DNA from 3 places in the Frateuria sp. GZRe14 genome. Region 2 is predicted to be linked to each of the others. Evidence: predicted binding sites of a transcription regulator. Region 2 holds the regulator's gene; each other region holds the start of a gene.

Region 1 (2,265 bases), 290 kb from region 2:
GGAACCTCAATGGAAATCTTCAACCACAACAGCAACGTCCCGTTCCTGCACTGGCGCAAGATCAGCATCGTCATCGCGGCGCTGCTGATGATCGCCTCGGTGGGCCTGCTGCTCACCCGCGGCCTCAACTACGGCCTGGATTTCACCGGCGGCATCTCGGTCGAGGTCAAGTACGACCGCACGATCGACATCGGCGATGTGCGCACGGCGCTGGATGAGGCCGGCATCGAAAACCCGGTCGTGCAGAGCCTGGGTGGTTCGCGCCAGGTGCTGATCCGTCTGCAGCCCAAGGCTGACGGCAAGGACGGCGCGGCGGGCCCTGGCGAGAGCGCCTCGGCGCGTGCGGACAAGGTCGCCGCCAGCGTGATGGCCGCGCTCAAGAAGGAGCGCCCCGACGCGGTGGAAAGCAGCCACAGCTTCGTCAGCCCGCAGGTCGGCGACGAGCTCAAGAGCGACGGCTCGATCGCGGCGATCTTCGTGATCATCGGCATCGGCGTGTACCTGTGGATCCGCTTCGAGCGCCGCTTCGCGATCGCCGCGCTACTGACCGAAGTGCACGACACGCTGGTGACCCTAGGCGTGATCTCGCTGGTGCAGCGCGAGTTCGACCTGACCGTGCTGGCCTCGGTGCTGGCGGTGATCGGCTACTCGATCAACGACAAGGTGGTGGTGTTCGACCGCATTCGCGAGCTGTTCCGGCTCTCGCGCAAGGCCGAACCGGAGGAGATCCTCAACCGGTCGATCAACACCACGCTGTCGCGAACCATCATCACCTCGTTGTTCACCGGCATCACGATGGCCGCGCTTTACTTCATCGGCGGTCCCCAGGTGCACGGCTTCGCCATCACCATGCTGATCGGCATCGTGGTCGGTACGCTGTCCTCGATCTTCGTGGCCAGCCCGATCCTGCTGTGGCTGGGCGTGTCCAAGAAGGACCTGATGCCGCAGACCAAGGACAACCCGGAGCTTGCCCGGCGGCCTTGAATTGCCCGCATCCCGCGAATAAAGCCCGGCCAGCGCCGGGCTTTTTGTTGGTTTGTCGCGAGGTTGGCCTCCAAAACGCCATCCGGGCAACTTCCCTGCCGGCGCGGGGGAAGGCGCCCGAGGGCGGATGGCAGGCTCCTCCTGGGGCACGCGGCAACGGTGATCCCATCCGCACCTTCGCCCGTTCAATTTTTCCCTCGGTCGACCGATAACCCGGAGTGATTGGAAGGCGTCGCGCGCCCGGAGTGGGAAATGCTGGTTCTGGTTGGAACGTTGGTCGTCATCGGCTGCGTGCTCGGCGGCTATGTCATGTCGCATGGACAGCTGCTGGCGCTGTGGCAACCCTACGAGCTGCTGATCATCTTCGGGGGCGCGATCGGCGCTTTCCTGACGGCCAATTCCAGCAAGGTCGTCAAGGCGGCTCTGAGCGAGGCGGCGGCCCTGGTGAAGGGTCCCAACTACAAGAAGCAGGACTACGTCGACCTGCTGGCGTTGCTGTATGACATCTTCGGCGTCATGCGCAAGGAAGGCGTGCTCGGGATGGAGTCGCACATCGAGGACCCGCAGTCGAGCGCGGTGTTCTCGGCCTACCCGCGGCTGCTTCGCGAGCACCACCTGGTCGAGTTCATCACCGACTGCCTGCGCCTGATCGTGGGCGGCAGCATGGAGCCGCACGAGCTGGAAGCCTTGCTGGACGCCGAGGTCGAGAACCACCATCACGAGGCGGAGGCGCCGGCGCAGGCAGTGGCCAAGATGGCGGACGCGTTGCCGGGCTTTGGCATCGTCGCGGCGGTGCTGGGTATCGTCACCACCATGTCCAACCTGGGCGGGGACACCTCGCGTATCGGCGAACACATTGCCGGCGCGCTGGTCGGTACCTTCCTGGGCATCCTGCTCTGCTACGGCTTCATCGGGCCGGTCGCGGCGGCGATGGAAAGCCGCGTGCGCGAGGACGGCAAGGCTTTCGAGTGCGTCAAGGTGGCGCTGATGGCCAATCTGCGCGGCTACAACCCGAAAGTATCGGTGGAGTTCGCGCGCAAGGCGCTGTCGGCGCACTCGCGCCCCAATTTCCAGGATCTCGAGGACCACCTCAAGGGCGCCCGCGCCGGAGCCGGCGCATGAGCGAAGGAGGCGGCCCGCCCATCATCATCAAACGGGTGAGGAAACAGGCGCACGGCCACCATGGTGGCGCCTGGAAGGTGGCCTACGCCGACTTCGTCACGGCGATGATGGCGTTCTTCCTGGTGATGTGGATCCTGGGCGCCGGCACGCGCGAGCAGA
Region 2 (2,265 bases):
CGGGACGATGGTGGCCCAGGCATGAGCGGAATCCTTGCAATGAATCAGGCGTGGGGCTTGAAAGACATGTTCAACGCGATCACGGGCGAGCGCGATGCCGCGCCGGCCGCACCGCACCGGCCGCACCAGGCGGCCAACGCAGGCGCACCGCGCCGCCGCTGCCGCGCGATCGCGGTCGCCGGCGGCAAGGGCGGCGTCGGCAAGACCACCGTGGCGGTCAACCTCGGGATGAGCCTGGCGATGGCCGGGCGCGAGGTGATGCTGCTGGATGCCGACATGGGCCTGGCCAATGTCGACGTACTGCTCGGCCTGGCGCCCTCGCGCCACCTGGGCCACCTGCTGGACGGCACGGCCACGCTGGAGGAGCTGCTGCTTGACGCCCCGCACGGGCTCAAGGTCATCCCCGGCGGGTCCGGTGCGCGGCGCCTGGCGCAGCTGGGCAACGGCGAGCATGCCGCGGTGATCCGCGCGTTCGACGAGCTGCCCCGTCCGCCGGACTACCTGCTGGTCGATACCGCCGCGGGCCTGTCGGACAACGTGGCGATGTTCGCCGCGGCGGCCGATGACGTCGTGCTGGTGGTCTGCGACGAGCCGGCCTCGCTCACCGACGCCTACGCACTGATCAAGGTCCTCTCCCGCGACTTTGGCGTGCGCCGCTTCCGCTTCGTCGCCAACATGGTGCGCAACCTGGGCGAGGCCCGCGCGCTGCACCAGAAGCTGGCCAAGGTCAGCGACCGCTTCCTGGACGTGGTGCTGGATTTCTTCGGGTTCGTGCCGCAGGACGAGCGGCTCAAGCAGGCCATCCGGCGCCAGAACGCGGTGGTGGACATGTGGCCGGCGGCGCGTTCGTCGCAGGCATTCAAGCAATTGGCAGGTGCGGTCGATAACTGGGAGGAACCCGCGCGCGCGGGCCTGGACCGCATCGCATTCTTCGGTGGCCAGGCCGTGACGGCGTCGGGGTGGTGAGATGAGCGTGGCATCGGAATATCTCCAGCTGCAAAAACAGAGTGCAGATGAGTTGGTGCGCCAGCACGCGCCACTGGTGCGTCGTATTGCCTATCACCTGATGGGCCGCCTTCCCCCCAGCGTGGACGTGGGCGACCTGATCCAGTCCGGCATGATCGGCCTGCTCGAGGCCGCGCGGCACTACGCCACCGACCGCGCCGCCAGCTTCGAGACCTACGCCGGCATCCGCATCCGCGGCGCCATGCTCGACGAGCTGCGCAAGACCGACTGGACCCCCCGCTCGGTGCACCGCAAGGTGCGCGAAGTGGCCGAGGTGGTGCGCCAGATCGAGATCGAGACCGGCGCCGACGCCGAGGATGCCGAAGTCATCAAGCGCCTCGGCGTGAGCGCGGAGGACTACCACCAGATTCTCGCCGACGCCGCCAGCGCGCGCCTGCTCAGCCTCACCGCGCCGGACGACGGCGACGGCGCGCCAGCCTTCGACGTGGTCGACCAGGGCACCCTGGGGCCGGCCGAGAGCATCGAGCAGGACGGCCTGCGCCAGGCGTTGATCGACGGCATCTCCGGCCTGCCCGAGCGCGAGCAGCTGGTCATGTCGCTGTACTACGAGCAGGAATTGAACCTGAAGGAAATCGGCGCCGTGCTCGGCGTGACCGAGTCGCGCGTGTGCCAGATCCACGGCCAGGCGATCGTGCGGCTGCGTGCGCGCATGGGCGACTGGCGCGACGACGTGCAGGGGGAGTCGGAAACCGGCGCCCGCAAAGGCAAGGGCCGCCGCGCTTCATCCGATCGTTCCGTTTCCCGCTGACCCCTCCGACTTCCGATCCGAATCCCGATTTCCTACCAGAGGAACCAATGGACAAGAACATGAAAATCCTCGTGGTGGACGACTTCTCCACCATGCGGCGCATCGTCAGGAACCTGCTGGTGGAGCTGGGTTTCACCAACACGCTGATCCAGGAAGCCGACGACGGCAACAACGCGCTGACCATGCTGAAAAGCCAGCCGTTCGACATGGTCGTGACCGACTGGAACATGCCCAACATGACCGGCATCGACCTGTTGCGCGCGATCCGCGCCGAACCCTCGCTCAAGGGCCTGCCGGTGCTGATGGTTACCGCCGAGAACAACCGCGACCAGATCATCGCTGCGGCCCAGGCGGGCGTGAACGGCTACATCGTCAAGCCGTTCAACGCGGTCACGCTGAAGGAGAAGCTCACCAAGATCTTCGAGCGCCTGGCCGCCGCGGGAGCCAGCGCATGAGCGCCGTGCTTTCCACCTTCGACGAAACCGCGCTGC
Region 3 (2,265 bases), 810 kb from region 2:
TGCCAGCCGCCTCGTCGCCAGCGCGCGGGACGAGCGCTCCGGAGCGTTGGCCGCCCTGCTCCAGCGCGTGGCGGCCGCCATCCCGGCCGGGAAGGATGCCCCGTTCCTGTCGAACCATGACCAGGAGCGGGTGATGAGCCAGCTCGCCGGCAACGCACAGCACATGCGCATGGCCGCCGCGATGCTGCTCACCCTGCCCGGCGAACCCTTCGTCTACTACGGCGAGGAGCTTGGCATGCGCGGCACCAAGCCCGACCCCGACCTGCGCGAACCGATGCGCTGGCATCGTGACCCGCGCGCTGCCGGCGAGAGCCGCTGGAAGCGCTTCAGTGCCGGCGATGGCCCCGGCGTATCGGTCGAGGCCCAGCAGGACGATGCGCATTCCCTACTCGCCCGCTACCGCATGCTGATCGGCTGGCGCCAGGAGGTGCCTGCGCTCCGCGAGGGCGTCCTGAGCGTCCCGGCCGTGTCCAATCCCCACCTCGCGACCTGGGAACTCGCTCACGCCGGCACTGACGTGCTGGTCGTACACAACCTTTCCCGTGAACCGCAGACACTGAAACTGGCCGGCACGCTCGCGCGATTCAGCCGGGTGCGCCTGGCCAGCATGCCGGACGCTCGCATCGACTCCGGACAATTGCGATTGCCGGCCTACGCATCAGTGGTGCTGCAGTGAGGCGCCGTGTCCGCCCGCGCCGGCCGACGTCCACGGAGTGTGAAATCACCCGGCACCGCAGTACGGATGAGTCCGTTTTTACGCCCGCCGCCCGCACGTCCGGATCGTGCACCGCACCATCGGAAAACCGCGCCATGTCACAGATGAATACGTATGCAACCGGGTGTCGCGACGTGCGTAAAGGCCCCTACTATGGGCCCGGCCCCGGTCGCCTGCACGCGCTTTTCACAAAGCTCAAGCGCGCGTCGATGGGGCCGATCACGTTGTTTGTTGTCGGAGTATTGCTGGTGTCCCCTTCTTCCGCTGCTGCATCGTTTTCCCAGGCCCGGGCGCACGCTGCGCTGGCCAGGCCCGCTTCCATCGCGCCCGCCGCGCCGGGCTTCGATATTCCGCTCGGTGCCGACACAGTTCGCGTCGAACTGACCGCCCCCGGCACGCTGCACGTGCAGATGCGCAAGGCCGGCCACGCGGCGACGCCGACGATCGTCATCGATCCCGCGCTGCACGCTTCGGCCCGGCCCAGCGCGGACATCTCCCAGGATGCCGCTGGCGCGCGGCTGCAGTCGGCCCAACTGGAAGCAGTGTGGGACAAGGAACACGGCGAGCTGCGCATCGGCGTGCCGGGCCAGGCGCCCCTGCTGCGCCAGTTCGCCCTGCCCTCGCTGGGCCACGGACGCCTGAGCCTGATCCACGCCAAGGGCGAGCCGATGTACGGCATCGGCGGCTTCGATGCCACCGAGGCTGCCACCGCAGGCCTGCTGCGTGATGGCTACCGCCCGGTCACCGCCGGCGAGCAGGGCCATGCCGGCGCGCCGTTCGTGTGGACCACCGCCGGCTATGGCGTGCTGATCGACGGCGTCGGCGGGCAGATCGCGCTGGGCGACACCCGCATCGACGCGCGCATGTTCGATGGCGGGCTGGACTACTACGTTTTCGTCGGCGGGCCGCACGCGATCTTCGGCGCACTGGCGCAGGTCAGCGGCCGCAGCCCGTTGTTCCCGAAATGGGCGATGGGCTTCACCAACAGCCAGTGGGGCATCGACCAGAAGGAACTGCTCGACATCGTCGAGGGCTACCGCGAACGCCACATCCCGCTGGACAACTTCACCCTCGACTTCGACTGGAAGGCCTGGGGCGAGGACAACTACGGCGAGTTCCGCTGGAACGAGCACAAGTTCCCCGACGGCGACAGCGGCAAGCTCAAGACGCTGCTCGACGCCCAGGGCGTTCACCTGACCGGCATCATGAAGCCGCGCATTCATGTGGACACCGTAGAGGGCCGCGAAGCCAGCGAGCACGGCTACTGGCTGGCACAGAGCGACCCGGCGCCGGACTACTTCTCGCACCAGACCGTGCGCGAGATCGATTTCGCCGACCCTGCCGCGCGTGCCTGGTTCTTCAACAAGGCGCTCAAGCATTCGTTCGAGACCGGCATGGTCGGCTGGTGGAACGACGAGGCCGATGACGTCGCCGTCGACCTGCAGCACATGGACATGCAACGCGCGCTCTACGACGGACAGCGCGCGATCTCCGACCTGCGCGTCTGGTCGCTCAACCGCAATTTCTACCTGGGCGCCCAGCGCTACGCC

What was found. The regulator FliA, encoded in region 2, starts transcription of late flagellar genes. The targets are predictions, from matches to a motif close to TAAAGTTTNNCNNNCNNNGGCCGATAA.
Region 1: a site for FliA is predicted at 1,170-1,196, ahead of motA (flagellar motor stator protein MotA). Genes of this name have one in related genera too.
Region 3: a site for FliA is predicted at 911-937, ahead of ACFWZ1_RS08325 (glycoside hydrolase family 31 protein). Genes of this name have one in related genera too.

What each region holds. Positions count from the first base shown of each region.
Region 1 is NZ_JBHZGJ010000001.1:1,275,949-1,278,213, forward strand. It holds gene secD (protein translocase subunit SecD) at 1-1, shown strand, start outside; gene secF (protein translocase subunit SecF) at 10-984, shown strand; gene motA (flagellar motor stator protein MotA) at 1,237-2,106, shown strand; gene motB (flagellar motor protein MotB) at 2,103-2,265, shown strand, end outside.
Region 2 is NZ_JBHZGJ010000001.1:989,153-991,417, forward strand. It holds gene flhF (flagellar biosynthesis protein FlhF) at 1-25, shown strand, start outside; gene ACFWZ1_RS04415 (MinD/ParA family protein) at 22-966, shown strand; gene ACFWZ1_RS04420 (RNA polymerase sigma factor FliA) at 968-1,774, shown strand; gene ACFWZ1_RS04425 (chemotaxis response regulator CheY) at 1,822-2,229, shown strand; gene ACFWZ1_RS04430 (protein phosphatase CheZ) at 2,226-2,265, shown strand, end outside.
Region 3 is NZ_JBHZGJ010000001.1:1,802,017-1,804,281, reverse strand. It holds gene ACFWZ1_RS08330 (alpha-amylase family glycosyl hydrolase) at 1-676, shown strand, start outside; gene ACFWZ1_RS08325 (glycoside hydrolase family 31 protein) at 964-2,265, shown strand, end outside.